DNA from 3 places in the Blastococcus sp. SYSU D00813 genome. Region 1 is predicted to be linked to each of the others. Evidence: predicted binding sites of a transcription regulator. Region 1 holds the regulator's gene; each other region holds the start of a gene.
What was found. The regulator LexA, encoded in region 1, represses DNA repair genes until DNA is damaged. The targets are predictions, from matches to a motif close to TCGAACANNTGTTCGA.

Region 1 (10,139 bases):
ACGTCGTCATGCTGGTGCGCTTCTTGGGCAGGCGCTTGCGCACCGGGTGCGACAGGGCGGTCGGGGCGGCCTCGACCTCGACCTTGGCGTCGGCCTTCTTGGCCTTCGCGTCGGACAGCGGCTGGCCCACCTTGCAGTTGTCGCGGTAGATCGCCAGCGCCTTGAGGCCGAGCTTCCAGCCCTGGAAGTAGATGTTCTCGACGTCCTCGACGGTCGCCGTCTCCGGCATGTTGACCGTCTTGCTGATCGCGCCGGAGATGAACGGCTGCACCGCGGCCATCATCCGCACGTGGCCCATCGGGCTGATCGCCCGCTCGCCCATGGCGCAGTCGAAGACCTCGTAGTGCTCCGGGCGCAGGCTCGGCGCGTCGACGACGTGCCCGTGCTCGGAGATGTACTCCACGATCGCCTCGATCTGCTCCTCCTGGTAGCCCAGGCTCCGGAGCGCGCGCGGCACGGTCTGGTTGACGATCTGCATGGAGCCGCCGCCGACCAGCTTCTTGTACTTGACCAGCGAGAAGTCCGGCTCGATGCCGGTCGTGTCGCAGTCCATCATGAAGCCGATGGTCCCGGTGGGTGCGAGCACCGAGGCCTGGGCGTTGCGCCAGCCGTTGTCCGCGCCGATCTCCAGGCACGACTGCCACTCGGCGGTGGCGGCCTTGAGCACGTCGGCGTCGTCGGCGCCCACCGGGCGGATCGCGTCGTTGGCCGCCGCGTGCTTGCGCATGACCCGGGCGTGGGCGTCGGCGTTGCGGGCGAAGCCCTCGTAGGCGCCGACGATGCCGGCCAGCTCGGCCGAGCGCCGGTAGGCGGTGCCGGTCATCAGCGAGGTGATCGCCGCCGCCAGCGTCTGGCCGCCGCGCGAGTCGTAGGCGTGGCCGGTCGCCATCAGCAGGGCGCCGAGATTCGCGTACCCGATGCCCAGCTGCCGGTAGGCGCGGGTGGTCTCACCGATCGGCTCGGTCGGGAAGTCGGCGAAGCAGATGGAGACGTCCATCGCCGTGATGACCAGCTCGACGGCCTTGACGAAGTTCTTGGAGTCGAAGGTGCCGTCGTCCTTCAGGAACTTCATGAGGTTCAGCGAGGCCAGGTTGCACGAGCTGTTGTCCAGGCTCATGTACTCCGAGCAGGGGTTGGATGCGTTGATCCGGCCCGTCTCGGGGTTGGTGTGCCAGTCGTTGATCGTGTCGTCGTACTGGATGCCGGGGTCGGCGCACTCCCAGGCGGCCTGGGTGACCTTGCGGAACAGGGCCTTGGCGTCGACGGTCTCGATGACCGAGCCGTCCATCCGGGCGCGCAGACCGAAGTCCGTGCCGTCCTCGACCGCGCGCATGAACTCGTCGGAGACGCGGACCGAGTTGTTGGCGTTCTGGTACTGGACGCTGGTGATGTCCTTGCCGCCGAGGTCCATGTCGTAGCCGGCGTCGCGCAGCGCGCGGATCTTGTCCTCCTCGCGCGCCTTGGTCTCGATGAACTCCTCGATGTCGGGGTGGTCGATGTCGAGGACGACCATCTTCGCCGCGCGACGGGTCGCACCGCCGGACTTGATCGTGCCGGCGGAGGCGTCGGCGCCGCGCATGAAGCTCACCGGGCCGGAGGCGGTGCCGCCGGAGGACAGCAGCTCCTTGGAGGAGCGGATGCGGGAGAGGTTCAGGCCGGCGCCGGAGCCGCCCTTGAAGATGAGCCCCTCCTCCCGGTACCAGTTGAGGATCGAGTCCATCGTGTCGTCGACGGCGAGGATGAAGCACGCGCTGACCTGCTGCGGGGCGCTCGTGCCGACGTTGAACCACACGGGGCTGTTGAAGCTGAAGTACTGGTGCAGCAGCATCCAGGTCAGCTCGTGCTCGAAGACCTCGGCGTCGCCCTCGGTGGCGAAGTAGCCGTGCTCGCGGCCGGCGGCGCCGTAGGTGAGCACCACCCGGTCGATGAGCTGGCGCAGGCTGGTCTCGCGCTGCGGGCTGCCGACGGCGCCGCGGAAGTACTTCGTGGTGACGATGTTGGTGGCGTTGATGCTCCACTCGGCGGGGAACTCCACGCCGCGCTGCTCGAAGTTGATCGAGCCGTCCCGCCAGTTGGTCATGACGACGTCACGACGCTCCCAGGTCACCTCGTCGTACGGGTGCACCCCGGGGGTCGTGAAGACCCGCTTGACCTTCAGGCCCTTCCCCCGCGCCGGCGCCTTGGCGGCGCGACGCGTGCGGCCCGACAGGCGGTCCTCGGTCTCGGTCACTTGAGCTCTCCCTCTGTTGTGGCTGAGTCGGCTGGGGAAGAGAGCCGCACTCGGTTCTATCGGGTGGTGCTGACAGTTCTCAGGTGACGGCGGCGTTGCCGTCGGAGGCTTCCCTGGCCCGGGACCCGCCGCGCCGGCGACCGGCGGACGGCTCGGGCTGCATGCCCGGCAGCGGGAGCGTCCCGGCGGTGAGGTGCCGGGCCCGCAGCTCGGTGATCTCCTTCTCGAAGTCCTCGAGCGAGGTGAAGGCGCGGTACACGCTGGCGAAGCGGAGGTAGGCCACCTCGTCGAGCTCGCGCAGCGGACGCAGGATGGCCAGCCCGACCTCGTGGCTGGGCACCTCGGCCGCCCCGGTCGCCCGGATGGCGTCCTCCACCTGCTGCGCGAGCTTCTGCAGCTGGTCCTCGTCGACCGGCCGGCCCTGGCAGGCCCGGCGGACACCGGCGACGACCTTGCTGCGGTTGAACGGCTCGCTGACGCCGCTGCGCTTGACGACGGCGAGCACCGCCTCCTCCACCGTCGTGAAGCGGCGCCCGCAGGCCGGGCAGGACCGGCGGCGACGCGTCGTCGCGCCCTCCTCGGCCTCCCGGGTCTCGATGACCCGGCTGTCCGGGTTGTGGCAGAAGGGACAACGCACGGCGGTTCCTCCTCCCCGGGCCGGTGCACCTCCCCGGCCCGTCCCAGGGGACTCGGCCGGGTGTCTCCCACGGGGCCTCTGTGGACCCTCCTGGGGACAACCGGTGCATACCCCGGGGAGGAGCTGAGGACGCCCTGTGGACGGACTTACAGCGGTGCAACTACTAGATGTAGGGGAACCCTAGGCAGGGCTCCACTAGATGTGCAACAGCGGCGCGGCGTGTCGCGTTCCCCTGCGACCCGCCCGTGACCTGGGACGGCCTGACACCCCAGCCGTCACACGGACACGCCGAGGACGACCGCGCGCTGCGTGCGCGACGGCCTCGGGAGGTGTAGTGCGTGTCGCCCGGACGGGGCGCCGGACCGGGGGACGGACCGGGGACGGGCCTCAGCGGACGGCGGTGGCGGAGGCGCCCCAGGACCACCCGGCGACGTCGTCCAGGCGGATCGGACGGGTCATCGGGTCCGGGGCCGCCGGCCGCCCCGCCCGCTCGGCCCCGTCCGCGGCGCGGTGCCGACCGGCGGCCGCGGGCGCGCGGTGGCGGCCGGCGCCGGCGCCGGCGACACCCTCGGCGCAGCGCACCGCGGGCAGCTCGGCGGTCAGGTCGCTGGCGTGCCGGCGGCGCCGGACGGGCCGCGCGGGGAGGCCGGTGGCCATGAGCTCGCGCAGGTCCGCGCGACTCATCACGACCGTCTCCGCGGCCGGCTCACGGGCGGGCGGGACGGAGGCGCCGGCCCCGCCGGGGCCCTGCGGGAGGCGGACGGCGGTGAGGTCGACCCACCGCACCCGCTCGGCCCCGGCCACGACGACGCGCACCTCCGCCTGGCAGACGCCCGCCTCGTCGTGACGCCACCCGAGGACCGCGCCGGGCCACCACGACCCGTCGGCGAGGACCTCGGCCTCGAGGGGCTGGGCGATGGAGGCCACTGCTCGGCCGCGCTTGTCCACTGGCACGTCGGGAACGGTAGGTCGGCGCACCCCGGCTCCCGGCGGACCGCAGCGCCCCAGGGGTTGACGAAGATGGGCGGCAGATTCGTCGACCCCACGGGTACAGCCGGCCGACCGGCTCACGGGACCTCGAGCACCTGCCCGGGGACGACCACGGCGCCCTCCAGGTCGTTGAGCCGCTCGATCGCGTCGACGACGGCCCGCACGTCCTCCCCCGGGTCGGCCACGCCCGCCGCGATCGACCAGACGGTGTCGCCCGGCTGCACGACGACGCTGCTGCCCCCGGCCAGCTCCAGCTCCTCCCCGCCGCCGACGACCGCGGACAGCGCGAGCAGCGCCAGCGCGGCGACCGCGACCCCCAGCGCGGCGAGGACGACCCGGCCCCGGCGGGTCAGCCGCACCGGCCCCCCGCCCGCGACGGCCCGCGCCGGGTGGCCCGACCGGACCCGGCTCCGGCGCGGCGCGGCGGCGGCCGGCACCGGTCGCGCGCCGGGGCGCACCACGTCGCGCCGCAGCGGCGGGGCGCCCGCCGGCGGCCCGGCCGGCCGCACGGCCTGGCGGGCACCGGCCCGCTCCCCGGCCGGACGGACGGGACCGGCGACCCACGGCCCCGTGCTCCCCCACCCACCGGGCGCCGAGCCCGCCACCCCGCCCGCCGGCCCCCCGCAACCGCCCGCGCCCCGCACCGTGCCCGCCACCTCGCGCCTCCTCCACGACGGCCGCCGGACCCCGGCGACTGGTCGAACAGCCGTTCGAATCGAACGTCTGTGCGATGTCTACCGCACGCCGCCGACAAGAGCGATCCCGACACGGAGCAGTTCGAACATGTGTTTGAGGACCGGTGCCCGACGCGCTACGGTCTGTGCTGCGAGACGCAGGTGCACCTCCGGCACCGGCCGGGCGAGGACCACGGCCGGGGTGAGCGGGGTGGACGGACGAGCCGCGGCACGCGGCCGGCGAGGAGGAGACGTGGCGGGCACCAGCGGGACGTCGGGGGGACGCGGCGGGTCGCGCCGCGCGGGCGGCACGGCGACCGGCTCGACGCCGGCGCCCACGGCGGAGGTCCGGACCTTCCCGGACCGGGGCGAGGCCGGCGACGGCCTGACCCAGCGCCAGCGGCGCGTCCTCGAGGTCATCCGCGACTCGATCGACCGTCGCGGCTACCCGCCCTCGGTGCGCGAGATCGGTGAGGCCGTCGGCCTGTCCTCGGCCTCCTCGGTGGCCCACCAGCTCTCGGTGCTGCAGAAGAAGGGCTGGTTGCGGCGCGATCCCAACCGCCCCCGCGCGCTCGACGTCCGGCTCCCCGGCGAGCTCGCGGCCGCCGGCGCCACCGCGCCGCCCCCGCCGGTCGCCGAGGACTCCGCCAGCCCGGCGCCCACCTACGTGCCGCTCGTGGGCCGGATCGCCGCCGGTGGCCCGGTGCTCGCCGAGCAGGCGGTGGAGGACGTCTTCCCGCTGCCCCGCGAGCTCGTCGGCGAGGGCACGCTCTTCATGCTCAAGGTCACCGGTGACTCGATGGTCGAGGCGGCGATCTGCGACGGCGACTGGGTCGTCGTCCGTCAGCAGCCCACGGCCGAGAACGGCGAGATCGTCGCCGCGATGATCGACGGCGAGGCGACCGTGAAGACCTACAAGCGCAAGGACGGGCACGTGTGGCTGCTGCCCCACAACCCCGCCTACGAGCCCATCCCCGGCGACGACGCGACCGTGCTCGGTCGCGTCGTGACGGTGCTGCGCCGGGTCTGACCCGGCGCCCCCGGGCGCGGGCCCGTCCCGGGACGGGGTCAGGCGCGCGGAGCCCCGCCCGGCGGCGCGCTCCCGCGGCGCCGACGTCCCAGCAGCCAGAGGAGCAGGGTGGCCAGGGCCGCGGCCACCAGCGCGGCGGTCACCGGGGAGACGCCCTCCTCGGTCTCGGTGAGGACGTCGGTCAGGGAGCCGTCCGGCGCACCGGTCGCGCCGGCGGGCGCGGTCACCGTCGGCACCGGGACGACGCTGACCGTGCTGGGCAGCCCCTCGCTCGCCACGACCAGCGAGGTCCCGTCGGCGGAGAAGCTAATCGCCTCGCCCTGCGGGGACTCCGGCAGGGCCACGCGCACCGGCTCGGCGGCGAGCGCGGCGGCCACGTCCGAGCCGGCCAGCGGCCACACGTAGGCGTCGGTGTAGGTCCGCAGCGCCAGGGCGTGCCCGTCGGCCGCGACGGCGCCCCCGGTCACCAGCAGCTGACCGGCCCGGCCCACCGGGCCACCCGGGGTGCCGGTCAGGGTGAGGTCCACGGAGGCGACCTCGACGAGCCCGACGGTGCCGTTGGGCTCCAGCGCGGCGACCGGCCGGAAGACGTCGCTGGAGCCGAGCACCTCCTTGGTCACCACGTAGGGCGTGCCGTCGGGGGCCAGCAGCAGCGCCTCGGCGTCGTGCGGCCCGTCGGGGTAGGTGAGCCGGTGCACGGCGGTGGAGCCGTCCGGGCGCAGCGCGATGAGCGCGACGGTCTCGCGCGTGCCGGTGTTGTCGCCGGTGTCGGCCAGCCACACCGTGCCGTCCGGCCCGACGGCGAGGTCCTCGGGGTCGAAGGGGTCCACGCCGGCCTCGTGCACCCGGGTCACCTCGCAGGCGGGGTCGAGGACGAACACCTGGACGAGATCGCCGCCGTCGTTGATGGCCAGCATGGTGCCGTCGCTGCCGACCACCAGCCCGGAGAGCTCGGTGAGCCGCGGGTCGGTGATGTCGCACTGCGGAGTCGCCGGGGCGGCCTCCTCGGCCTGTGCCGGGGACGCGGCGACCAGCGAGAGGGCGAGACCGGCCAGCAGGGCCGAGCCGGTCAGGCCGGCGCGTGCGAGGGAGGCGCCCCGCGCCGGGCCCCGGCGGTCACGGCGACGCGGGGCCCGGTCGGCGCGAGTCGGCACGCACCCAGCGTGACAGGACGAGTGCGTCGACCGCGTGAACCACGCCCAGCAGCACCACGCCGACGGCGGCACCGGCGATCGCGTCGCTGACCCAGTGGAAGTCCAGGACGATCATCGCCAGGCTGCACAGCACCGGCCCGACCACCGCGAGGAACCAGAGCACCCGCTGCGCCCGCGGCGGCAGGCCGAACTCGACCGCCTGCCAGCGCGCCACGCCCCACAGCAGGACGGCGTTGGCGACGTGGCCGGAGGGGTAGGACTCGCCGTCCGGGTGGTGCAGGTACTCACCACCGGGGAAGGCCGGCGCCGTCCGCCCGATCCCCCACTTGAACTGGTAGACGACCACGCTCAGCAGCACGAGTGCGAGCACGATCCGCAGCAGCGGAAGGATCGTCCGGTGCCGGCCGGCGAGCCAGCCGATGAGGCAGGCCAGGACCAGCAGCATCGTGGCGCGTCCGCCGATCTGGGTGACCACCCACAGCGGCTGGTAGGCCGCCGAGTCGCGCAGCCCCCACTCCGACACCTGGTCGGAGACCCAGTGGTCGACACGCTCGGTCAGCCCGTGCGCGAGGAGGTCGACGGTGACCAGGGTGCCGACGGCGAGTGCGATGAGCACGGCCCACCACGTCGGCCGGCCGGCCGACACCACCGGAGGGTGCTCGGCCGCCGGCCGCCGGAGCATGGCCGGGAGGGAGCGCCGCACCACGCCACTGGTCACCGGGTCACGGTACCGGGCCGTGACCCGATCGTGACCTCGGCGGGGCGGGTGCGGCGCCGCGCCCGCCGAGGCCCGGTCGGAGGACCCGGTCAGGCGACCGGGACGGCGAACTCGCCGAGGGCCGCGGCCAGGGCGCCGTCGACCCGCGCGGACAGCCGGGTACCGCCGGCGTCGTGGCTCTCGCTGAGCACCTCGCCGTCCCGGTGCACCCGGGCGACCAGGTCACCGCGGTCGTAGGGCACCAGCACGTCCACCTCGATGTCGGGGTGCGGCAGCCGCGCGGCCACGACGTCCCGCAGCCGGTCGAGGCCCTCCCCGGTGCGGGCCGAGACCCACACCGCGCCGGGCAGCGCCTGGCGGAGGGTCAGCACGTCCTCCTCGCTCATCGCGTCGACCTTGTTGACGACGATGAGCTCGGGGACCGACGAGGCGTCGATCTCCTGGAGCACGACGTGGACCGCGTCGATCTGGCCGAGCGGGTCGGGGTCGGAGCCGTCGACGACGTGCAGCAGCAGGTCGGCGGCGGCCACCTCCTCCAGCGTCGACCGGAACGCGTCGACCAGCTGGTGCGGCAGGTGCCGCACGAAGCCGACGGTGTCGGTGAGCGTGTACTCGCGCCCCTCCTCGGTCTGCGCACGGCGGACCGTCGGGTCGAGGGTGGCGAACAGCGCGTTCTCGACCAGCACGCCGGCACCGGTGAGCCGGTTGAGCAAGCTGGACTTGCCCGCGTTGGTGTAGCCGGCGATGGCCACGCTCGGGACGGCGTTGCGACCGCGGCTGGAGCGCTGCGTCTGCCGGGCGGTCGCCATGCCGGCGATCTCGCGGCGCAACTTGCTCATCCGCGAGCGGATCCGCCGCCGGTCGGTCTCGATCTTGGTCTCACCGGGACCACGCGTCCCGATGCCGCCACCTCCGGCGACGCGGCCACCGGCCTGCCGGGACATCGACTCACCCCAGCCGCGCAGCCGGGGCAGCATGTACTGCATCTGCGCGAGCTCGACCTGCGCCTTGCCCTCCCGGCTGCTCGCGTGCTGGGCGAAGATGTCCAGGATCAGCGCCGTCCGGTCGACGACCTTGACCTTGAGGATCTTCTCCAGCGCGTTGAGCTGGCCCGGGGTCAGCTCGCCGTCGCAGATGACGGTGTCGGCGCCGGTCGAGGCGACGATGTCGCGGATCTCGGCGGCCTTGCCCGAGCCCACGTAGGTGCCGGCGTCGGGGGTCTGCCGCCGCTGGCTCACGGCCTCGAGCACCTGCGAGCCGGCCGTCTCGGCCAGGGCCGCGAGCTCGGCGAGCGAGCGGTCGGCGTCGGCCTGCGTGCCCTCGGTCCACACCCCGACCAGCACGACGCGCTCGAGGCGCAGCTGCCGGTACTCGACCTCGGTGACGTCGGCCAGCTCGGTCGACAGGCCGGCGACGCGGCGCAGGGCCCCGCGCTGCTCGAGGTCGTAGCTGCCGGTGGTGTCGTCGGGCTCGTCCCACTGGCCGGCCGGCGCGGGGCGCACGGCCTCCTCGGCGGGCGCGGCGGCGCCGGCCGCCCGCTCGGCCCGGTCCTGGGCGCCGGCGAGCACGGCGCGGTTCTGTGCGGTCGTCATCGCGTCCAGCGTGGCACGCCCCTCTCGCCGGGGCACCTGAGTTGTCTCTTCCGTGGAGATCACTGCTCGTGTCATCGCCGGGTACAACACCGGCGGGGCCCGCATGCATCCCGCCTCGGCGGGGGTAGGGCCGTCCCGGCAAGAGCAGAGGGACGCCGATGACGAGGAGGCACCCGTGAGCACGAGCAGCAGCGAGGGGATCGAGGACCCGGGCCGCGACCCGGCCGGGCTCGACCCGCCGCGCAACCTCTTCGGGGGCGCGGACCAGGACACCGGCCGCGGCGCGCCGCGGGGCACCGGCAACGTGGGTCCGGGCGACAAGCCCGAGGCCCCCACCGACGAGCCGGAGACCCGGGCGGACACCCCCGACCGGCCCTGACCGTCCGGGTCGGGAGCCGGGTCGGGAGCCGGGTCGGGAGCCGGGTCAGGAGCCGAGCCACTCCCGGGTGAGCTCACCGGTGGCGACGACGACGGCCGGGCCCCGCAGCACGGTGGTGCCGGCCCCGACGTCGACGGTCAGCCGGCCGCCGGGGACGTCGACCACGACGGTCCCGGCGGTCGCGCCGCCGGCCACCAGGGCTGCGTAGGCCGCGGCGCACGCGCCCGTGCCGCAGGACCGCGTCTCCCCCACCCCGCGCTCGTGCACCCGCAGCCGGACGTGCGCGTCGGCACCCTCCGCCGCCTCGCGCAGCACGGTCACGAGCTCGACGTTGACGCCGTCGGGGAACAGCGCGGGGTCGAACCGCGGCTGTCCGGTGAGGTCGAGCGCGTCGAGGTCGGCGTCGGTCAGGCAGGCCAGGTGCGGGTTGCCCATCGACACCGCCAGCCCGTCGAAGCGCTGCCCGTCCACCTCGGCCGAACCGCGGCCGAACTCCCGCGCCGGACCCATGTCGACCCAGTAGGTGCCGTCGGCACCCGCGCCCACCCGCCGCGGACCGCCGCGGGTGCCGATCCACACGCCGTCGCCGCACGCGGCACGGTCCAGCAGGCCCTCGCTGACCAGCACGTGGAGGAACAGCCGCACGCCGTTGCCGCACATCTCGGCCAGCGACCCGTCGGCGTTGCGGTGGTCCATGAACCACTCGCAGCGGTCGAGGTCGGCACCGAGCACCGC
Region 2 (10,139 bases), on a different contig from region 1:
CTCCAGCCCCGGCAGCTCCGGCCACTGACGAGGATGGGCGTCGTGACCCGGGACCTGCGCGTGTGCTTCGTCGGCGACTCCTTCACCGCGGGCGTCGGCGACCCCGAGCACCTCGGCTGGACCGGCCGCCTGGCCGCCGCCACCGAGCGCGGCGGCCTCTCCCTGACCCGCTACGTCCTCGGCGTGCGGCGGCAGACCAGCGCCGAGATCGCCGCCCGCTGGCTCGCCGAGTGCACGCCCCGGCTCACCGGCGACTGGGAGGCCCGCGTCGTCCTGTCCAGCGGCGTCAACGACACGACGCACGAGGACGGCGTCCCGCGGCTCCGGCCCGACCGCTCGGTCGCGGCCCTGCGCGAGGTGCTCGCCGGGGCCGCGGCCGCCGGCTGGCCGGTGCTCGTGGTCGGTCCGCCGGCCGTCGCCGACGCCGGCCACGTCGAGCGGACCGCCGCTCTCGACGAGCGCTTCGCCGCCGCGTGCGCGGGGCACGGCGTGCCGTACGTGTCCGTCGTCCGGGCGCTGGCCGCCGACCCCGCCTGGACGCGGGAGGTCGCCGCCGGCGACGGCGCCCACCCCGGGGCGGCCGGCTACGCGCGACTGGCCGACCTCGTCCGCCCGCACTGGGACACCTGGCTGGCCGGCGGCTGATGAGTCCGCGTCCGCGGGGGCGTCCCAGCTCCTGACGGAGCACCGCGGACGAAGGGACCCACCGCCATGCCCAGGACCGTGATCTGCCTGTGGTTCGACACCGAGGCCGAGGAGGCCGCGCGGTTCTACACCTCCGTCTGGCCCGACTCGGAGCTGCTCGGGACCGTGGCCTACGGGCCGGAGACCCGGCGCGCGAGGGCCGAGCGCTGACCGTGGGCTTCCGCCTCGGCGACACCGAGTACGTCGGCCTCAACGGCGGGAAGCAGGACCGGGCCTTCAGCGAAGCCATCTCCTTCCAGATCCTGTGCGCCGACCAGGCCGAGGTCGACCACTACTGGGAGCGGCTCACCGACGGCGGCGAGGAGAGCCGGTGCGGCTGGCTCAGGGACCGCTTCGGCGTCTCCTGGCAGGTCGTGCCCACCCGGATGACGGAGCTCCAGGCCGACCCCGACCCCGAGCGCCGGCAGCGGGCCGTCCAGGCGATGTCCACGATGCGCAAGCTCGTCGTCGCCGACCTGGAGCGCGCCGCGGACGCGGTCCCGGCCTGAGGAGCCGCGGCACCCGCGGGCCCGCACTAGGCTCCGACGGGTGCCGCCCTCCGCCTCCGCCTCGCCGAACGCGGAGCAGCTGCCCGCCCGGACCGCCGCCGTCTGGGCGGCGCTCGACCCGGTCGTCGCGGCGGGCACCCCGCTGCGCGTGCTCGACGTCGGCGGCGGCAGCGGCACCCTCGCCGTCCCGCTGGCCCGCCTCGGCCACGAGGTGACCGTCGTCGACCCCAGCGCCGACGCGCTCGCGACACTCCGCCGCCGCGCCGACACCGCCGGCGTGGGGGACTCGGTGCGGGCCGTGCAGGGCGACGGCGACCGGCTGCACGAGCTGCCGCTCGCGGGGGGCGACGGCGGCGACTACGACCTGGCGCTGTGCCACGCGGTGCTCGAGGTCGTCGACGACCCCGGCGTGACCCTGCGCGAGGTCGCCCGCGCCGTGCGCCCCGGCGGCACGGTCAGCGTGGCCACCGCCAACCGTGCCGGCGCCGTCCTGGCCCGCGCGCTCGGCGGCCACCCGGTGGAGGCCCTGGCCCTGCTCGACGGCCGCGACCCGGCGCCCGGCCGCACCCGGCCCGCGGCCCGCCGCTTCGACCCCGAGGCGCTCCTCGGCCTGGTCCGTGACGCCGGCCTCGAGCCGGGGGAGTGGCGGGGCGTCTCGATCGTCGCCGACCTCCTCGACGCCGCCTCCGGCGCCGACTCCGACGCCGTCCGCCGGCTGGAGCTCCGCCTGGCCGCGCTCTCTCCCTACCGGGACGCCGCCGCCGGGCTGCACGTCCTCGCCACCCGCCCGTGACCGCAGCCGCGACGCTGCCCGCCGACCTCGCCGCACCGGACTACGGCCGCGCCACCCTCGCCGACGTCCTGCCCGGCGTCGCCTCGGCGCTCGGCGTGCCCGTGCGGCGCGGGGACCTCACCGCCGACCCGCTGGGCCTCACCGGCGCCCTCGCGGGCGCCCGCCGCGTCGCCGTCCTCCTCGTCGACGGCCTCGGTGCCGACCTCGTGCGGCAGCACGCGGACCTCGCACCCACGCTCGCCGCCCTCGCCACGCCCGTCGGCGACCTCTCCGCGCCCTGCCCGAGCACCACGCCGGTCAGCCTCACCACGCTCGGCACCGGCCTCCCGCCCGGCAGCCACGGGGTCCTGGGGTTCGTGACCGCGGTGCCGGGGGAGGAGCGGACGCTCAACCACACCCAGTGGGCCGACGACCCCGACCCCCGCGCCTGGCAGTCGCAGCGCACCGTGTTCGAGCAGGCCGCCGACGCCGGCGTCGCGGTCACCACCGTGGCGCCCTACCTCTACCGCGGCTCCGGCCTGTCCGACGCGGCCTACCGCGGTTCGGCCTACTCCGGCACCGTCGGCGCCGGCGACCTCGTCGCCGGCCTGCTGCAGGCGCTGGCCGCCGGGCCGCGCACCCTCGCCTACGGCTACACCCCCGAGCTCGACCTCACCGGCCACGTCCGCGGGGTCGACTCGGCGAGCTGGCGCGCGCAGCTCGTGCTCGTCGACCGGCTGGTCGAGCAGGTCGTCGCGGGCCTCCCCGACGACGCCGCGCTCCTGGTCACCGCCGACCACGGCATGCTCGACGTCCCCGCGCACACCCGGCTGGACCTCGACGACGAGCCCGACCTGCTCGACGGCGTCCGGCTGCTGGCCGGGGAGCCGCGCGCCCGCTACGTGCACGCCGTCCCCGGCGCCGCCGGCGAGCTGGTCCAGCGCTGGCGCGAGGTCCTCGGGCACCGCGCCTGGGTGGCCTCGCGGGAGGAGGCGTTCGCCACCGGGGTGTTCGGTCCGGTGGACGACGCGGTGGCCGGACGCGTCGGCGACGTCGTCGCGCTGGCCCGCGGCAGCTGGGCCCTCACCGCGTCCCGCAGCGAGCCCGGGCCCAGCAGGCTGGTCGCCTACCACGGCTCGCTGACCGGGACCGAGCTGGCGATCCCGCTGCTGCTGGCCCGGGGGCGGGCGCTGGGCTGACCGATGATTCCCGGGGCGCGCCGCCGTCTGCCCCGCAGACCGTCCCGCCGACGAGGAGCACCGATGACCGCGACCGCGCCGAAGAGCGTGACCTTCCAGACCACCGTGACCGCGGTCGGCAACAACACCGGCATCGAGGTGCCCGCCGAGCTGATCACCGAGCTGGGCGCCGGGAAGCGGCCGCCGGTGCTGGTCGACCTGGACGGCTACGAGTACCGCACCACGGTGGGGGTCATGGGCGGCCGGGCGATGGTCAGCGTCAGCGCCGCCGTGCGGAAGGCCACGGGCCTGGCCGGCGGCGACCCGGTGACCGTCACGCTGACCGTCGCCGACACCCCGCGCGAGGTCGTCGTCCCCGAGGACCTCGCCGCGGCGCTGGCCGCCGACGAGACCGCCGGCGCCTTCTTCGCCGGGCTGTCCAACAGCCTGCAGCGCTACCACTGCGACAACGTCACCGGCGCCAAGACGCCGGAGACCCGGCAGCGGCGCGTCGAGAAGGCCGTCGCGCTCTTCCGGGAGGGCAGGCAGCGCTAGAGGCGGCGGCGCTGCGTCGAGGTCACCGTCCGGCCGCCGGAGGTCACCGCCGTCGACAGGACCTCCCACACGCGCGCGTGCGCGTCGTGCGTGGCCGAGCAGGTGAGCCGGAACGCCTCGTCGCTCGGCCGGCACTCCAGATCGACGACGACGTCGCCGTCCGCCCCGGCCAGCACCACCTCCCAGTGCTCCACCGGCTGCCCGGCCGGGGTCAGCCGGGTGGCCCGCCGGGCGGGCAGGTCGTCGACCCCGAGCAGGCCCAGCTCGGCGCGCGCGTGGTGCTGCGCGGCCTGCACCGCCGGGGCCAGCCCGGCGCGGCCGCGCAGGAACGGCAGCGCCACCTGCTCCTTCTCGTGCGCGGCGAGCAGCTCCGTCCCGTCGCCGGGCACCCGGCCGTAGTAGACGCCCAGCGGCAGGACGACGACGTTGGCGGCGAACCGGTCCCCGCCCAGGTGGCTGCACTCCCACACGTCGGCGCCGGCGGCGAGCAGCCCGCGGGCCACCGGCCGCCCGCGCAGCGCGCAGCACGCGTCGTGCCCACCGTGGGCGCACACGAGGTACGTCAGCTCGTCCCGGCGCTCGCCGACGCTGCCGTCCCACGGCGCGTCGGCGATCTCCTCGTCCGACTCGCGCACCGACCACCAGGCGCCCTGGCGGCCCGGGCGGCCGTCGACGTACGCCCAGCGCCGCCCGGACTCGCCGGCCCGCGCGTCGGGCCGGCGGATGAGCAGCACCCGGACGTTCTCGGCGCGGGCCCGCCGGGCCAGCCGGCCGGCCGCCACCGGGTCGATCCGCGACTGGCCGAGCGCGTCGCGGCCCCAGGGGCCCGGCTGCTCCACCAGCACCCAGCGCTGTGCCGGAGCGGCGGTGGCGGTGGGGGAGTCGCCGCGCTCGAGGGCCCGCACCGAGCACCGCTCGTCGCTCAGCTTCCCGGCCGGCCGGTTCGCCGGCGGCCGGGCGGCGGCGGGCGGGCCCTGCCCGGGCGGTCCGGCGGTCACGTTCGGGACGGCGGCCGGGTCACCGTCCCGTCCCGGAGTCGCCGTCACGTGCCCCATCGTGCCCTGCGTCCCGGGCCCCGGGGAGCACGGCGTGCGGGACGACGGCGATCGACTCGGTGACCAGCCGCCGCGCCAGCGTCAGCTGGTCGGCGGGATCGAGCCCCGGCAGGTCGGCGACCTTCAGCTCACCCGTCGCGAGCAGGGCGGCCAGCGCGGGGGCGGCGACGGCGGGGAAGTCGTGCCGGCGGCGGCCGCCGACGAGCACCACCCGGCCGTCGGCCGGCTCGCGCAGCTGGCAGCGCAGCCGCCGGCGCAGGCTCAGCACCGTGTCCGGCGACAGCGCGGCCGCGGCCGTCGCCTGGGCCAGGGGGGAGACGGGCTCGGGGCGCACCTGCGCCCACGTGCGGCTGCGCAGCCGGTCGGCCACCTCGGCCGGGTCCACCCGGTCCAGCCAGTCGCGCAGGCCGGTGAGGACGGCGGCCACGTCGCCGGCGGCGGCCGACGGGTCGGCCAGGTCGACGCCCAGGGGCAGCGAGCGGCGCAGCTCCGGGTCCGCCGCGGCCAGTTCCCGGACGACGTCCAGTGCCGCCTCGGCCGCGCCCCACCGGGTCACGGGGTGGACGCCGACGGTCAGGTGCGCGCTGATCTCGCCCAGCGCGGTCGCCGAGTGCAGGTAGCCGCGGGGCAGGTACAGGACGTCGCCGGGGCGCAGCACGGCGTCGATCACCGGCTCCCCCTCCGCGGCGGCGGCGACCGCGTCGCGGCGGTCGGTCCACGGCTGGCTGCGCAGCGGGTCGGGGTGCACCGGCGCGTGGATGCGCCAGTGCTTCTCGCCGGCGACCTGCAGCACGAAGACGTCGTGCACGTCGTAGTGCGCGGAGAAGCCGCGCGACGACGGCGGGGTCACGTAGGCGTTGACCTGCGTCGGGTGGCCCAGGTCGGCGGCCAGCTGGTCGGCGAACTCGACCAGCGGCGGCCAGAGCCGGTGCAGCCCCTGCAGGACGACGGTGCTGCCCTCGGCGAACAGCCGCAGCACGGAGTCGGAGGAGACCTGGTCGGCGACCTCGGCGCCGGCGCCACCGGAGGTCGTGAAGCGCGCCGCGTCGACCACGGCGCCGTCCTTGGCGATGCGCAGGAACGGGGTCCGCAGACCCCGCCGCGACAGCAGCTCGTCGACGGCGGCGAGGTCGAGCAGGTCGGAGAAGTCGGCCCCGCTGTCGGCGGCGCGGGTGAGCAGCGGCCGGCGGGCCCAGTGCTCGGCGGCGAAGACCTCGGGGTCGAGGGTGGTGCACCGGCGCAGGGCCGGCCGGTCGGGGACCGGCCGGCCCGCACCGGTGTCGTGCTGGCTCAGGCCGAACCGTCCGCGCCGCCGTCGGCCCCGCCGTCCGCACCGCCGTCGGAGCCGCTCCCGGCCGCCCCGCCGTCGGCCGGCCCGTGACCGGCGCCGCTGTCGGCGCCACCGTCGGCACCGCCGTCGCCCGCGCCGCTGTCCGCGCCGCCGTCGGCCCCGCCGTCGCTGCCGCCGCCCCCGGCGCCACCGTCAGCCGGGCCGTGACCCGCGCCGCCGTCGGCACCGCCGTCGGCACCGCCGTCGGCACCGCCGTCGGCACCGCCGTCCGCGCCGCCGTCCGCACCGCCGTCGGCCCCGCCGTCCGCACCGCCGTCCGCACCGCCGTCGGCCACGCTGGTCATGTCGTCGTCGTCGAGCGCCATGCTGCTCCCATCGGTCGTGGGCCACCGGACGGCGGCCCGCCGAGCGTCCCTTACCTCGATCATCCTGCTCTCACACACCCGCCTCGACCAGCGGAGATCCGGCACGGGGCCGGCCACGCAACGGCTCGGACACGACACGCCGCACGACGCGCCGGGGGGCCCGGAGGGGCCGTACTGTCCTCCCATCGGGTCGAACAGACGTTCGAGGGAGGGGGCGGCGTGACGGGCGGCCGGGCCGGGGGGCGTGCAGCGGGGTGCTCGGTGCTGCACGTGGACATGGACGCCTTCTTCGCCAGCGTGGAGGTGCGCCGGCGGCCGGAGCTGGCCGGCACGCCGGTGATCGTCGGCGGGCAGGGCAACCGGGGCGTGGTCACCTCGGCGACCTACGAGGCACGCCGGTACGGGGTGCACGCCGCCATGCCCACCGCCCGCGCGCTGCGGCTGTGCCCGACCGCCACCGTGCTGCCGGGGGACATGGCGCTCTACGCCGAGGTCTCCCGGTCGGTCATGGCGCTGTTCCGGTCGATCACCCCGCTGGTCGAGCCGCTGTCGATGGACGAGGCGTTCCTCGACGTCTCCGGCGCCGGCCGCCGGCTGGGCGACGCCGCCGGGATCGGGGAGTACCTGCGGGCGCGGGTCTTCGACGAGCAGGGCATCACCTGCTCGGTGGGCGTGGCCCCCACCAAGTTCGTCGCCAAGCTCGCCTCCACCCGCGCCAAGCCGGACGGGCTGCTGGTGGTCCGCCCGGCCGAGGTCATGGACTTCCTGCACCCGCTGCCGGTCGGCGCGCTGTGGGGCGTCGGCGCCAAGACCGAGGAGGTGCTGCTGCGGCTGGGCCTGCGCACCGTCGGCGACCTGGCGCACGTGCCGGCCCGCACCCTGCAGCGGGCGGTCGGCCAGGCGGCGGGCAGCCACCTGCACGAGCTGGCCTGGGGCCGCGATCCCCGCCGGGTGGTGCCCGACGAGCCGGAGAAGTCCACCGGCCACGAGGAGACCTTCGGCACCGACGTCGACGACCCCGCCGTCATCCACCGGGAGCTGCTCCGCCTGGCCGAGCGCACCGCCGGCCGGCTGCGGGCCGGGGGCTGGCTGGCGCGCACGGTCAGCATCAAGGTCCGGTTCGCCGACTTCACCACGATCACCCGCAGCCGCACCCTCGACGTGCCCACCGACGTGGGGCAGGAGCTGTACGAGACGGCGCGGGCGCTGTTCGACGCCCTCGGGCTGGACCGGGCGCGGATCCGGCTGGTCGGGGTGCGCGCCGAGCGGCTGGTCGACGCCGGCTCCGCGCCGCGGCAGCTGGAGCTCGGCGCCCGCGAGCACGGCCGCCGCGACGCCGAGCTCGCCGCCGACCGCGCCGCCCGCCGGTTCGGCGCCGGGGCGGTGCGCCCGGCGACGCTGCTGCACCGCGCGGGGGAGGGGCGTGCCGGGGGGCGCGGCACGCCGGGCCCCCGGGAACCCCGGACGCCCTCCGCTCGTCCCAACCGGTGAGGCCACGGCTGCACCCCCGGGGGGCCTGCCGAGGTGTCCGCGACCGCGTCGCGGGTACCCCCGGAGAGGCTCCGAGGCACCCCCGGGAGTGATCTGTGGGGCATCGGGAGCGGGTCGGCGACGACTCGCCTTTCGCGCCCCGCAAACGGCTCGTATCCTCGGTGTCACCGTCGGCGGGAGCCTCCGACGGCCTTGGCTCCGCCCACATGGAGGTCTCGGTGCCGCTCTCCGAGCACGAGCAGCGACTGCTGGAGCAGATCGAGCGCGCCCTCGTCGACGACGATCCCAAGTTCGCCTCCTCCGTACGGACCGGCGACCGCCGGCTGAAGGCCCGGCGCAAGCTCCAGCTCGGGGCACTCCTGGTGCTCGTCGGGCTGGCGATGCTGATCGGGGGGGTGGCCCAGTGGGTCGTCCTCGGCTTCCTCGGCTTCGTCGTGATGTTCGCCGGTGCGGCGCTCGTCGTCCTCAACTACCGGTCGGCCACCGGGGCCCCCGAGCAGGGGGCCGGCCCGGCTGCCGGCGGGAGTGGTCCCGCCGGTCGCGGGCGCGCCGGCAAGGCCCGGCGCCAGCCGCTGAAGAACCGGCTCGAGGAGCGCTTCCGCCGCCGCTACGACCAGTAGCCCAGCGTCGTCCCGGCAGCCGCCGTCCCGCGTGGACGGCGGCTGCCGTCGTCCCCGGGGTGCGCGCCCCGTCCCGCGCTCGTCCTCCGGGAGGGCGCACCGGTCCCGCCGCCCGTCCTCCGGTGAGACCTGCTCACGCCCGAGGACGGTGGCGGCCCCCGCCGGTCAGGAGGCCGGCCGAGGCCACCGGCCGCCGGTGAGCCGGCCCAGGCCCCGGCCGCCGGGCCCGGCCAGGAGGGTCCCCGGCACCGAGGCCGGCAGCAGCAGCGCCCGCAGCCGGGCCGGCAGCGCCGCGGCGGCCAGCAGCCCGCGCCGGGCGGTGTGCACCGCGTCGGCGAGCTCGTCCGGCGCCGGCCCGCTGCCGGGCCGCGCGTAGCTGGCCGCCTCCTCCGCGCGCGCGAGCAGCGTCACCGCGTCCCGGGCGCCCCGGGAGCGACCCCCGTCCGGGCGGTGGGCGCCCCGGCCGGCCGGCGACTGCCCGGGCAGCTGCTCGGACAGCGCCGAGGCGACCTGCCGCGGTGTCTGCCACGGGTCCCAGGCCAGGCCGAGGTCGCGGGCTGTGGCGGCGAGCTCGTCCCACGCCGACGTCGCGGTCCCGGTCGCCAGCCGCCGCCGGCGCTGCACCAGGCGGACGGCGGCGGGGGCGGCGGCCAGGGCGGCGGCACCCAGCACCCCACCGGCGACGGCGAGGGCGGTGCCCAGCCCGTTGCCGCCGTCCGTCCCGCCCCCGGCGGTCGCGGTGCTCTCGACGCCCGGGGCCACCGGCGGCGCCGCCGGCGCGGGCGCCGGCAGCGGCGCGGTGGGCAGGTCGGTGCGCGGGTCGACCTCCTGGTCCGGGGGCCGCGGCGCCCAGGGCAGCGTGACCGCGCGGTCGGCGTCGATCGGGGTGGGGTCGTAGGGCACCCAGCCCACGCCGTCGAAGAAGACCTCGACCCAGGCGTGCGCGTCGTTGCTGGTGACCAGCCGGCTGCCGTCGGGCTGCGGGATGCCGGGGGTGTAGCCGAGCACGACCCGGGCCGGTACGCCGGCGGCACGGACCATGACGGCCATCGCGCCGGCGTACTGCTCGCAGTACCCGCGCCGGTTGACCAGGAAGTCGGCCAGGTCGTCGCCGGTCGTCCCGGGCTCGGTGGAGAGGCTGTAGGTCCAGCGGTTGGCCGGGTCGGTCATGAAGGCGTAGATGGCCTGGACGCGCTCGCCGGGGGTGTCGGCACCCCGGATCGTCTCGGCGACGAGGGTGGTGACGGACACGTCGAGCGCGGGGGAGGCGGCCAGCTCGGCCACGGGCTCGCGCGACGAGACGGGCTCCGAGCGGGCCAGCTGCTCCGGCGTGGGCAGCGGCTCGACGCCGACCGTCCGGTACGCGAGCCCCTCGCCGGTGGTGGTGTCGGGCGCGAAGACCGTCGCCGAGGCGCGGTCGAACCGCCAGTCCCCGGCGCCGTCCTCCAGTTCGACGTCCAGCGGCGAGGAGAGGACCGGCAGGAAGTGGTCGTCGTGGTCGAGCACGGTGACCGTCGCGCCCACGGTCCGGCTCTCCGTCGTGCCGGGCACCGGGGCCAGCGCGCCGGCCTCGTCGACGGCGAGGTCGGCGTCCAGCGCGTCGAGCCGCCAGCCCACCC
Region 3 (10,139 bases), on a different contig from region 1:
GCACGGCGGACCCGTGGTCCGCGCTGTACAGGTACGGGACGTCGTAGGTGGCTCGCTCGCGGCCGATCGCGCCGCCGACGCCGTACGCCACGCCGCCGTGGTCGGGCAGCGCGGACCACGTCCACGACCCGGGGTCCAGCAGCCAGGCCGAGGTGGTGTCGGCGAAGTGCCCGGCCAGCAGCGGGCCGTCGTCGGTCGGGAACAGCTGGAACGCCTGGCCCGGCCCGTCCGGCAGCGCGGTCCAGGTGCCGGTCGCGGGGTCGAACCGGGCGAGCAGCTCGCGGGGTCCCTCGCCCGGGTCGAGGACCGCGGAGCCGGCGAGGACCAGCTGGTCACCCACCGGCACGGCGAAGCGGTCGGAGACGGGCGGCAGCGGGTCCGCGGGCAGCTCGGTCCAGGTCGAACGCCCGGGGTCGAACAGCAGGTCGGGGACCCGGCCCAGCGCCGTGCCGTCGGTGTACACGACGAGCGAGCTGCCGAGCGCGGTGACGCGGAGGGAGCGCTGCGGCCCGGGGACCGTGCCGTGGTCGGTCCACCGGTCGCCGGCCGGGTCGTAGCCGAGGAGCCTGGCCGGGGCGTCGCAGGCCGGTCCCGTCGCGCAGCCGGTGAGCAGGTAGGCGGTGCCGCCGAGCCCGGCGGTGGCGGTGCCGCCCGCCTCGCGCACGCCGAAGGGAGGCGGCGCGACGGTGCGCCAGGAGTCGGAGGTCGGGTCGTAGAGCGCGCCGTCGGCGAGCAGCGGGTCGTCCGGGAGGTCGCAGTCCGTGCTCGGCCCGCACGCGGACGTCCACCCGCCGACGACGAGCACGCGGTCGTCCAGCCCGACGAGGACGGCGTCCGTGCGCGGGCTCAGCGGGCCGTCGGGCAGCCGCCGCCACCCCTCGGCGGCACCCTCCGGTGCCGGCTCGGCGTCGGCCCGCTCCGAGCAGCCCGTCGCGCCCGCCGCGAGGAGGACGCCGGCGAGCACCGCGGCGGGGAGTCTCGGGGCCATGCCCCTCAGACGCCCACCGGCACCCGCGGGTTCCGCCGGAGGTGTGTCTGCTCGCCCGGCGCCGTCAGGACCGGGTGAAGGTGAGGTGGGTGACGCCGCTGGGCGTCGAGACCGCCTCGACGTCGTAGCCCGCCTCCAGCGCCTCCAGGCCGTCCCACAGCCGCACGCCGCGCCCGAGCACGATCGGCACCTGGACCAGGTGGATGTGGTCGACGAGCCCCGCCGCGATGAAGTCGCGGGCGACGGTCGGGCCGCCGCCGATGCGCACGTCCCGGCCGGCGGCCGCCTCGCGGGCCACGTCGAGGGCCTCGGCCGGCGGGGCGTCGAGGAAGTGGAAGGTCGTCCCGCCGGCCATCTCGATGGGTGGCCGCGGCCGGTGGGTGAGCACGAAGGTCGGCGTGTGGAAGGGCGGGTTCTCGCCCCACCAGCCCGTCCAGTCGGCGTCGTCCTGCCAGCCCGGCGGGCCGAACTTGTTCGCGCCCATGATCTCGGCGCCGATCCCCGGCTCGTGCTGCTGCGCGAAGGCGTGGTCGGCGCCGGCGCTGCCGCCTTCGCGGCCCACGATCGGGGCGCCGAAGCGGGTGGCGATCATCCACTCGTGCAGCCGGTGGCCGGCGTGGCCGAAGGGGGCCTCGGCCGACTGCCCCTCCCCGGTGGCGAACCCGTCCAGCGAGATGGACAGGTTGTGGATGCGTGTCCGTGTCATCGATGCGCTCCGTCTGCTCGGTCGGCTGCGGTGGAGACCTCCGCCGGCCCCGGGACTTATCGGTCCCGTGGCGGCTCGCCCCGTGCGGTGCTCAGGTCGACCGGATGTAGCACCGGGCGGTGCCGTCCGGCTCCCTCGGCTGCTGCAGGCACCCCGCGACGACGGTCGCGCTCACGTCGAAGGTCAGTCCCGGGACCGCGTCGGTGGGGTCCTGGGAGAAGACGTCGGCGGGCACCTGGAGCGTCTCCACGCTGAGCGGTGCGTCCGGGGCGGCGAAGACCCGGCGGATCGACCCGTCGCTCTCCAGGACGTACCGCTGGTCACCGTGGCCCGGGGCGACGGGCTCGGGCGGCACCGTGATGGTGCGGGCCTCCGTGTAGGGCGCCACGTCCACCCAGCCCGAGGCGGGGGACCAGGCCAGGCTCGCGGTGTCGGGCTGACCGGTGCGGATGGCGCCCCCGACGCACTCGGTCTGGGAGAGCTGGTACATCGGAACGGTCCGCCGGGTGCCCGGGACCGGCGTCCAGCGCTCGTCGCCGAAGCGTTCGACCTCGACCTCGTACGGGTCGTCGAACTGTTCCTCGCCACCGCCTCCGGAGACCCCGAGCAGCCCGCTCAGCGAGGGGAGCGCGTACAGCCCGTCGTCCAGCAGGCAGAACACCCCGTCGGGCCATGGGGGTTCGGCGACGGTCTCCCCGCTCCGCGGGTCGTAGGCGATCGGGCCCGAGGTCGTGGAGACCCAGACGAGGTCGTCCTGGACGCCGAGCAGCCGTGACCCGTCACTGCGCTCGGGAGCTCCCGGTTCGAGGGAGAGCTCCGCCTCGGCGACGGGCGAACCCCCGCCGTCCAGGACGAGGACCTCCGTGGCCGTCTCCGCGCACGCGTCGTCCGCGCAGTCGACGCGGGCCACGACGACGCCGTCCCGGTAGGGCGCCATGTCGTGCGTCTGCCCGGGCAGCTCGGCCACCTCGGTCGAGCGACCGGTGACGTCGACCCGGGAGAGGAGGGCGCCGTCCTCCACCCCCGTCAGCACCCACGCCTGGCCGTCGCCCGCGACGACCTGGATCGGCCACTCGACCGTGAAGGTCCCCTCGCCGTCGACCGGTGCGTCCCGGGGAGGATCCCCGGCGTCACTCCCTCCCTCGGCGCAGGCCGACGCCAGGACGAGCACGCAGGCGGAGGACGTCAGCACGAAGCGACGGGCACGCCGACGAGACATCGGACCTCCGCGGTTCTCGAACCGAGGGAGTCCTATCGCACCCCACCCCCGTCGTCACGCGGAGGAGCGGGAGAGATCGGCCCGGCGCACGGCGCGGAGGCGCTGCTCGGAGCGGCAGGCACGCGTCCGGCGGCCACCGTGCGGCACCCGGCCCGCCGCCGAGGGCCACTCGGTCGTCGGCCCCGCCGACCGGCTGCCGGTTCCGGCGAGCCCCTCCTCCCGCGCCTAGCGTGCGGTCGACGCGGGTAGGCGGTCCCGGTGTCCGACTTCGAGATCACTGGGCTGGTGCTGGCCGAGCACGAGATCTTCCGGCGGGAGTTCGCCGCGCTCGAGGACCTGCCCGTCCACGAGCTCCCGGCCGCGTGGGAGGCGCTGCACACGAGGCTCGAGGTGCACGCCGTGGGGGAGGAGCAGTTGTTCTACCCGCTGCTCGCCCAGGAGGCGGACGGCCGCGAGGAGACGGCGGAGGGCGTGCACGACCACAACGAGATCCGGCACGCCGCGGCTGCCGTCGGCGAGCAGGAGGTCGGCAGCGACGGGTGGTGGGAGGCGGTGCGCACCACACGGCAGATCAACGCCGACCACATGGCCGAGGAGGAGACGGACTTCTTCCCGCCCTTCAAGGAAGCCGTCGACGACGAACAGCGCGAGGCCCTCGGGATGCGCTGGCTGGCCTTCCACGACGAGCACGAGCGGGCCGAGGGGCTCTCCGGCGAGGACGCGGAGGTGGCCGAGGTGGTGGCGACCGAGGTGCCGGAGGGCGACCCGTCCGTGTAGGACGTCGCCCGCACATTCCCCTTCGCGAGTCCGGGAGCGGCGGCGCGGATCCTATGGAGGAGCGGGCGAGAGGCCTTCGACTCTGGAGGCGGGAGGTCCCAAGACGTAACGTCCCTCATGGCCAAGAAGCCTGTGGTGTGCCGACTCGGGGTCCATTCTTACGTCTACGCGCATCCTCGCGACGAGCACCAGGGGCCGGATCAACATCGCGATGAGGTGTGCCGGCGCTGCGGAAAGGGACGCGACGACCACATCCTCGCCCTTCCGCGAAACCCTCCGCCAGGCCTCGGGCCGACCATCTTCGGCTGATCGTGCTGAGGCTCTCAGCAGCAATGACCCCGGCCGTCGTGGCGAACTGGCGGAGTGCCGCCACGGGGAGAGCGATGACCTGGTTGGGCAAGAGGTCTCGCTGATCCGTCTTCCAGGAACGCACCGGCCGGTCTGACGTCACCGATCCGTCGGTCGGCGGATGTGTCCCCGAGCGGCCCACTATGGGACACCTCGTCGGTGGGTAGCAGCCGGTCAGGTGCGCCCGACCAGATGATGACCTTCAGCCGAGACGCCTGACCCGGTCGGCGGGACAGGCGCGTCCGGGCCGTAGCCGTGTGCAACAACGAAGGCAGCGATCGACCCGTACTTCTCACGGATCACCGCCGTCTCGGCGACACGGTCGTGCGTCTGCACGAAAAAGCGGCCCGGCTTCGTAGCTCCGCCGCATCCACAGAAACAAGAACCGGTGGGCGTCAGGTCGGTCATAGCCAGACGCTCTCACGCAAGCGGCCAGTCCCTGCCGCCGCCGTCTGCGGACCTGGTTTGCGGACAAGGCCGGGGCTACTTCGTCGGCGCTCATCAAGCGCGGGAACCAGAAGGAGCCTGCTACAGGAGCAGCAGTCCCCGACGGGAATCCCTACTGGTTGACGGCGGACGAGGACTCCGATCTGTCCCTGAAGCCGCCCCCAGGGCGACTGCTGACGGCTGACGCCCAGGTCAGCCCGGGCACGGCTGTACCCCCGCGGCCGGGTCGGTCGTGGGGTGGGCAGGCCTGTGCAGGTCAGGTCCGCAGTGGTGGGTGGATGAGGATCTGGGTGCCGTCGGGGCGGTAGGTGCGCCAGCGGTGTCCGGGTGGTGCGGTGTCGTCGTGTTCGACGCGGAAGCCGTGGTGGACCTTGGTGTGGTGGCGTTCGCACAGCAGGGCGGAGTTGTCCAGGGAGGTCGCTCCCCCCAGGGCCCAGTGCAGCCGGTGGTGGACGTCGCAGTACCAGGCCGGTGCTTCGCAGCCGGCGAACACGCAGTGCCGGTCACGCAGCTCGACGGCTCTGCGGATGTGGGCCGGGACGGTGCGTTGGGTGCGGCCCACATCAAGGGGGAGGCCGTCGGGGTCGAGCACGATGCGGGTGACGCCGGCGTCGCAGGCGAGCCAGCGGGCGGCGGCGGCGGAGATCGTGGCGCCCAGGCCGGTGCCGGCGGCGGCCGGCCCGGTGCCGGGGTCGAGCAGGTCGCTCAGCGGCAGGGTGACGATGACGTGCGGCTTGACGGTGCGCAGCACCGGCAGCTCACCGCAGGCCAGCGCGTTGTCGGCCAGCTGGACCAGGGCGTCGCCGGTGCGCTGGGCGCGGGTACGGGTGTCCCCGGCGCAGCGGGACGCGGCCTGAATCGATTCCAGGGCGGTGGCGACCTTCTGCCCGCCCACCGGGTCGAGGGTGCCGCCGAGGGTCCAGCCGCCGTCGGGCTGGGGCACCAGCCACACCGACCGCTCCACGGTCGGGTCCGGTTCGGGTCCGTCGGGATCGAGTCTGGCCAGGTAGTGCCCGACCGCGGACTGCAGATCGGCGTGCCTGCCGTGGGTGGCCACCACCATCAGCGCGGCCTCGACTTCGGCCAGGTCGATGCCCTGCCGCTCGGCCGCGTCGATATTGACCGGCTTGGCGATCTGGGCGATCACCTCCACCTGGTCGGCGCCGAGCTCCCCGGCGGCGAACGCCGCGGCCGCCTCGGGCAGGTGTTCCAGCGCTCGGCCGTGGCCGACCAGCCGCGACGCCAGGGAGCCGGAGACCCGCGCGTGCCCGCGCAGCCACGACTGCGGGGTCCGGGCGCCGTCGTGCTCGACGGCGGCGCGGACGTCGACGCGGCGGGTCACCCGGGTGGCGTGGGCAGCCAGCCGGTTGGTCGCGACGATGATCTCGTGCAGGTGGCCCAGCAGGTCGCCGTCGGGCAGCCCGTCCAGGTCCAGGCTGGCAAGGGCGTCCAGCGCCGACTGCAGCTCGCCCACGACCCCTCCTGACCGCTTCGAATGTGTGTTCGATCTTACTGGCTCGAGGAGGGCGGTGCAGCCTGAATCCCCAGGTCAACGGCCTGTCCACAGACATCCGCAGGCCCTTGACAGGCGTCTGCGCAAGCCGTCCACAGGTACCCGTCCGTGTCAGAGCGCGACGCCCTGGGCAGCAGGACACCATGCGTCTCGAGAACTCCCCGCTGCTCTTCGCCAAGGGGTACGGCTGGCTGCCCGACGCCCGCCGTGCCCGCGGCCGGCGCACGGTCGCCGTCCGCCTCGGCGGGCTGCCGGCCACCGGCATCGTGGGGCCCGACGCCGGGCGCTTCCTCTACGACGAGCAGCACGTGCACCGCTCGCACGCCATCCCCGAGCCGGTCCAGGGCACGCTCTTCGGCAAGGGCGCCGTCCACACCCTCGACGGCGACATGCACCGCATGCGCAAGGCCATGTTCGTCGCGCTGCTGATGGGCGACGGGCCGTCGGGCGACAGGATCGCCCCGCTGGTCGAGCGCACGACGCAGGCCTGGGACGACGCCGCCGCCGGCTGGGCCGGCCGCGAGATCGTGCTCTTCGACGAGGCCGCGCAGGTCCTGGCCGGGTCCGTCACCCGCTGGGCCGGCGTCCCGGTGACCGACGACGAGGTGCCGGCGCTCGCCCGCGACCTGGTGGCGATGGTCGACGGCTTCGCCACCGGCGGCCCGCGGCACTGGCGGGCCCGCCGCGCACGCGGCCGGCGCGAGGCCTGGCTGGCCACCCTGGTGGACGACGTCCGCGCCGGCCGGCGCGAGGTGCCCACCGGGTCGGTGGTCGACGTGGTCGTCCACCACCGCGACGCCGACGGCGAGCACCTCGACCCGCACGTGGCCGCCGTCGAGCTGCTCAACGTCATCCGCCCCACGACGGCCATCACCTGGTTCACGGCCTTCTCCGGCCACGCGCTGGCCCGCTGGCCGCAGCACCGGGAGCGCCTCGCCGGTGGCGACCCCGCGTTCGCCGAGGCGTGGGCGCACGAGGTCCGCCGCTTCTACCCGTTCGCGCCGTTCATCGGCGGCCGCGCGCCGCAGGCCCTGGAGTGGGACGGCGAGCGGATCCCGCGCAACTCGATGGTGCTGCTCGACCTGTGGGGCACCAACCACGACCCCGAGCTGTGGCCGGAGCCCTACGCGTTCCGTCCCGAGCGCTTCCTCGACCGCGGGATCGACGCCTTCGAGCTGGTGCCCCAGGGCGGCGGCGAACCGCGCACCAACCACCGCTGCCCGGGCGAGCAGGTCACCGTCGCCCTGCTCTCGGCGCTCGCCGTCCGCCTGGCCCGGCTGGACGCCCAGATCCCCGAGCAGGACCTCACGATCTCGCTGCGGCGGATCCCGGCCCGGCCCGCCAGCGGCGTGGTGCTGCGCGTGGCGGGCTGAGCGGCCGGCTCACCGCTCGGAGTCGTCCGCCGCCGGCGGCGGGTCGGCGTCGATCCGGACGAGCCCGTCGTCGCAGGAGGTGGCGACCCACACGCCGCCGTCGTCAGCGGGGACGAGCTGGGCCGGGCCGTCCACCCCGCACAGCTCCACGGAGCTGGTGGCCTCGCCGGAGCCGAGGTCGATGCGGGTGACGCGGAGCGGGTCGTCGGTGTGGGCGACCCAGGCGACGCCGTCGCGGACGACGAGGGTGTAGGTGGCGTCGCGCAGCTCGGCGACGGTCTCCGCCTCCTCCGCACCCGGCGCGACCTCGACCAGCACGGGCTCCCCGTCCAGCCGGACGAAGGCGTGGGCGGTCCCGTCCCCGGCGACGGAGACCGCGGGCTCGGTGCCCCAGTCGGAGTCCGGCGCCGGGACGAACGGTGCGGTGACGGGAGCCAGCCGCCCGTCGACGACGGTGAGGACGCCGGTCGTCGTGCTGTCCTCGTGGTCGTAGACGGTCGCGGTCACCGCGTAGGAGGCGCCGTCGGGGCTGACGGCGATGCCCTTCACGTCCACCGACTGCGACCAGTCGGCCAGCCGCTCGGGGTCCACCAGGCCGTTCAGGTCGAGGACCGCCGAGGCGGTGACGGCCCCGGTGGCGGGGTCGACCAGCAGCAGCTCGGGCGCGGCCTGCGACCGCGACACCGCGACCAGCAGCTGCCCGTCGGGGGTGGCGACCGCCTGCGTCGTGACGTCGGCGCGGTCGGGGAAGGGGACCACCGGCCGGTCGCCGAGCGGCTCCCCGGTCACGGGGTCGGCGACGTGCAGCACGAACCCGTCGTCGGTGAGCTCGCCGAAGACCAGCTCGCCCTCCCGCACGAGGGTCACGTACGGCGAGTCGGGGAGGGGCACCTCCGTCGTCGACACGACGGCGTCACCGGCGACGAGGGTGACGGTCGCGCCGGCGGCGCCGGACCGCACGACGACCAGCCGGCCGTCCGGGTCGGTGCCGGCGATCTCGGCGTCGCCGGTGACGCCCAGGTCACCGCCCGCGGGCAGGTCGACCGTGGCGGTGACGGCGAAGGCGCGGGCGTCGTCGCCGCACGCGGACAGCCCGAGGGCCGCGACGGCGAGCAGCGGGAGCAGGAAGGGGCGGGTGCGCATGTCGTCCTCGGGTCGATGGGGGTGTTCTGCGTGCTCAGCGGGGGGCGAGCACGAACAGGCGGGCCTCGAAGCCGCACTCGGACACGGCGACGACGTCCCCGTCCGGCTCGACCGCCAGCGCGCCGGCCTGCCCGTCGCACAGCCCCCGCGGGGCGCTCGCCGTGCCGTCGGCGAGGTCGACGCGGGTCAGCGAGGCGTCGTCGCCGTCCCCGGGGACCGCGTGCAGCACCCACGCCGCGCCGTCGGCGACGACGAGGTCGGCGGCCTGACCGCCGAGCAGGTCCTCCTCGGCGTCCCCGAGCACCTCGACCCGGGTGGCACCCGGCGCCGCGGCGAGCAGCTGCGAGGAGAGGTCGGAGCCGAGTGCCGCGACGGCGTAGGCGGTGCCCCCGGCGTCCACCGCGACCGCCTCCACCTGCCCCGACGACCCCGCCGTCAGGTCCAGGGCCGGCCCGTCGGGACGCAGCCCGGCGTCGACCGTGGCCAGCACGGCACGGAAGCCGCCGCCTCCCCAGTCGCGCGAGTGGGCCAGCACGCCGACCGCGATCCGCGTGCCGTCGGGTGAGGCCGCGACGTCGACGACGTCCACCACGCCCGCCCCGGCGACGGTGTCCCCGAGGTCCAGCTCCGCCTGCGCGACGACGGTCGCGGTGACCGGCTCGACCAGCGCCAGCAGCGGGACCGTGTCGCCGACCCGGTCCAGCGCGAGGACCACCCGGCCGTCGGGCAGCACGGTCGCCGAGCTCAGGCCCGCCTCGACGTGGCCGGCCGGCACCGGGGTGAGCACGGGGACCGCCGCGCCGGTGGTCCCGGCCGCGACGTCGACCGGCACCAGGACGACGGAGCCCCCCGCCCCCTCCGGCCCGTCCGCCCAGCCGACCGCCACGGCCCCGGCCGGGGTGGGGACGACGGCGAACAGGTCGGTCACCCCCGGCACCCCGAGCGCGCCGAGCACCGTGCCGTCGGCCGACACGGCGGCCACGCCGGCGGCCTCCGGGCCGCCCAGCAGCACGGTGCGGGTGCCGTCCGCCGCCACGGTGACCGAGGTGGGCCGGTACAGGTCCCCGGCCGGCGGAGCGCCGGGGACGGTGACGACGACGTCGGCCATCAGGTCCACGCCCGGCTCCCCGGGGTCGCACGCCGTCAGCCCGAGGGCGGCGGCGGCGAGCAGGGGGAGCAGGAGCGGGCGGGTGCGCATCGGGGTTCCTCGGGTCGGTCGGGTGGGGCGTGCCCACCGTGGGCCAGGGCACTTGCAGGGGGCTGGGGCGCGCCTTGGATGAGCACGGGGTCGGGGGCCGGTCACCGAGCGCGAGCGCGCCCGGGTGCGTCGCCGGCCGGGTTGGACGTGCGCGGGGCCGTGGGGGACCGTGGGCGGGCAGCCGAGGACGGGGAGGTGCCGGATGAGCCGCTGGATCGCGCCGATCGTGGGTGCGGTGTCGCTGCTCGTGCTCTTCGCCGGCCTCGTCCGCGCGGAGACCGAGGCGGCGACGACCGCCGGCGTCTCCCTCGTGCTGTGGGGTGTGGTCGGGCTCGTCCTGGCCGGCGCCGGGGCGGGCGCGGCCGAGCTGGCGGCCCGCCGCGCACCCGCGCCGCGGGCGGCCGCCGCGGCCCGCCGTCCGGCGGGC

Region 2: a site for LexA is predicted at 6,600-6,615, ahead of dinB (DNA polymerase IV). Genes of this name have one in related genera too.
Region 3: a site for LexA is predicted at 5,977-5,992, ahead of ACI8AX_RS17600 (DUF222 domain-containing protein). Genes of this name have one in related genera too.

What each region holds. Positions count from the first base shown of each region.
Region 1 covers NZ_JBJGZX010000016.1:39,576-49,714, forward strand. The annotation lists gene ACI8AX_RS13065 (vitamin B12-dependent ribonucleotide reductase) at 1-2,230, opposite strand, end outside; gene nrdR (transcriptional regulator NrdR) at 2,310-2,867, opposite strand; gene ACI8AX_RS13075 (hypothetical protein) at 3,255-3,821, opposite strand; gene ACI8AX_RS13080 (LysM peptidoglycan-binding domain-containing protein) at 3,935-4,216, opposite strand; gene lexA (transcriptional repressor LexA) at 4,785-5,561, shown strand; gene ACI8AX_RS13090 (hypothetical protein) at 5,600-6,715, opposite strand; gene ACI8AX_RS13095 (phosphatase PAP2 family protein) at 6,678-7,433, opposite strand; gene hflX (GTPase HflX) at 7,523-9,025, opposite strand; gene ACI8AX_RS13105 (hypothetical protein) at 9,201-9,404, shown strand; gene dapF (diaminopimelate epimerase) at 9,450-10,139, opposite strand, start outside.
Region 2 covers NZ_JBJGZX010000025.1:24,883-35,021, forward strand. The annotation lists gene ACI8AX_RS16460 (DNA polymerase III subunit alpha) at 1-28, shown strand, start outside; gene ACI8AX_RS16465 (GDSL-type esterase/lipase family protein) at 43-645, shown strand; partial or broken gene ACI8AX_RS16470 (VOC family protein) at 712-1,193, shown strand; gene ACI8AX_RS16475 (class I SAM-dependent methyltransferase) at 1,234-1,986, shown strand; gene ACI8AX_RS16480 (alkaline phosphatase family protein) at 1,983-3,164, shown strand; gene ACI8AX_RS16485 (YdeI/OmpD-associated family protein) at 3,228-3,698, shown strand; gene ACI8AX_RS16490 (sucrase ferredoxin) at 3,695-4,753, opposite strand; gene ACI8AX_RS16495 (cupin domain-containing protein) at 4,716-5,807, opposite strand; gene ACI8AX_RS16500 (BatC protein) at 6,044-6,409, opposite strand; gene dinB (DNA polymerase IV) at 6,671-7,900, shown strand; gene ACI8AX_RS16510 (DUF3040 domain-containing protein) at 8,119-8,520, shown strand; gene ACI8AX_RS16515 (transglutaminase family protein) at 8,686-10,139, opposite strand, start outside.
Region 3 covers NZ_JBJGZX010000029.1:16,950-27,088, reverse strand. The annotation lists gene ACI8AX_RS17625 (Kelch repeat-containing protein) at 1-988, opposite strand, end outside; gene ACI8AX_RS17620 (dihydrofolate reductase family protein) at 1,053-1,694, opposite strand; gene ACI8AX_RS17615 (hypothetical protein) at 1,786-2,886, opposite strand; gene ACI8AX_RS17610 (hemerythrin domain-containing protein) at 3,172-3,690, shown strand; gene ACI8AX_RS17605 (hypothetical protein) at 4,213-4,446, opposite strand; gene ACI8AX_RS17600 (DUF222 domain-containing protein) at 4,742-5,959, opposite strand; gene ACI8AX_RS17595 (cytochrome P450) at 6,142-7,371, shown strand; gene ACI8AX_RS17590 (hypothetical protein) at 7,381-8,514, opposite strand; gene ACI8AX_RS17585 (hypothetical protein) at 8,549-9,712, opposite strand; gene ACI8AX_RS17580 (hypothetical protein) at 9,915-10,139, shown strand, end outside.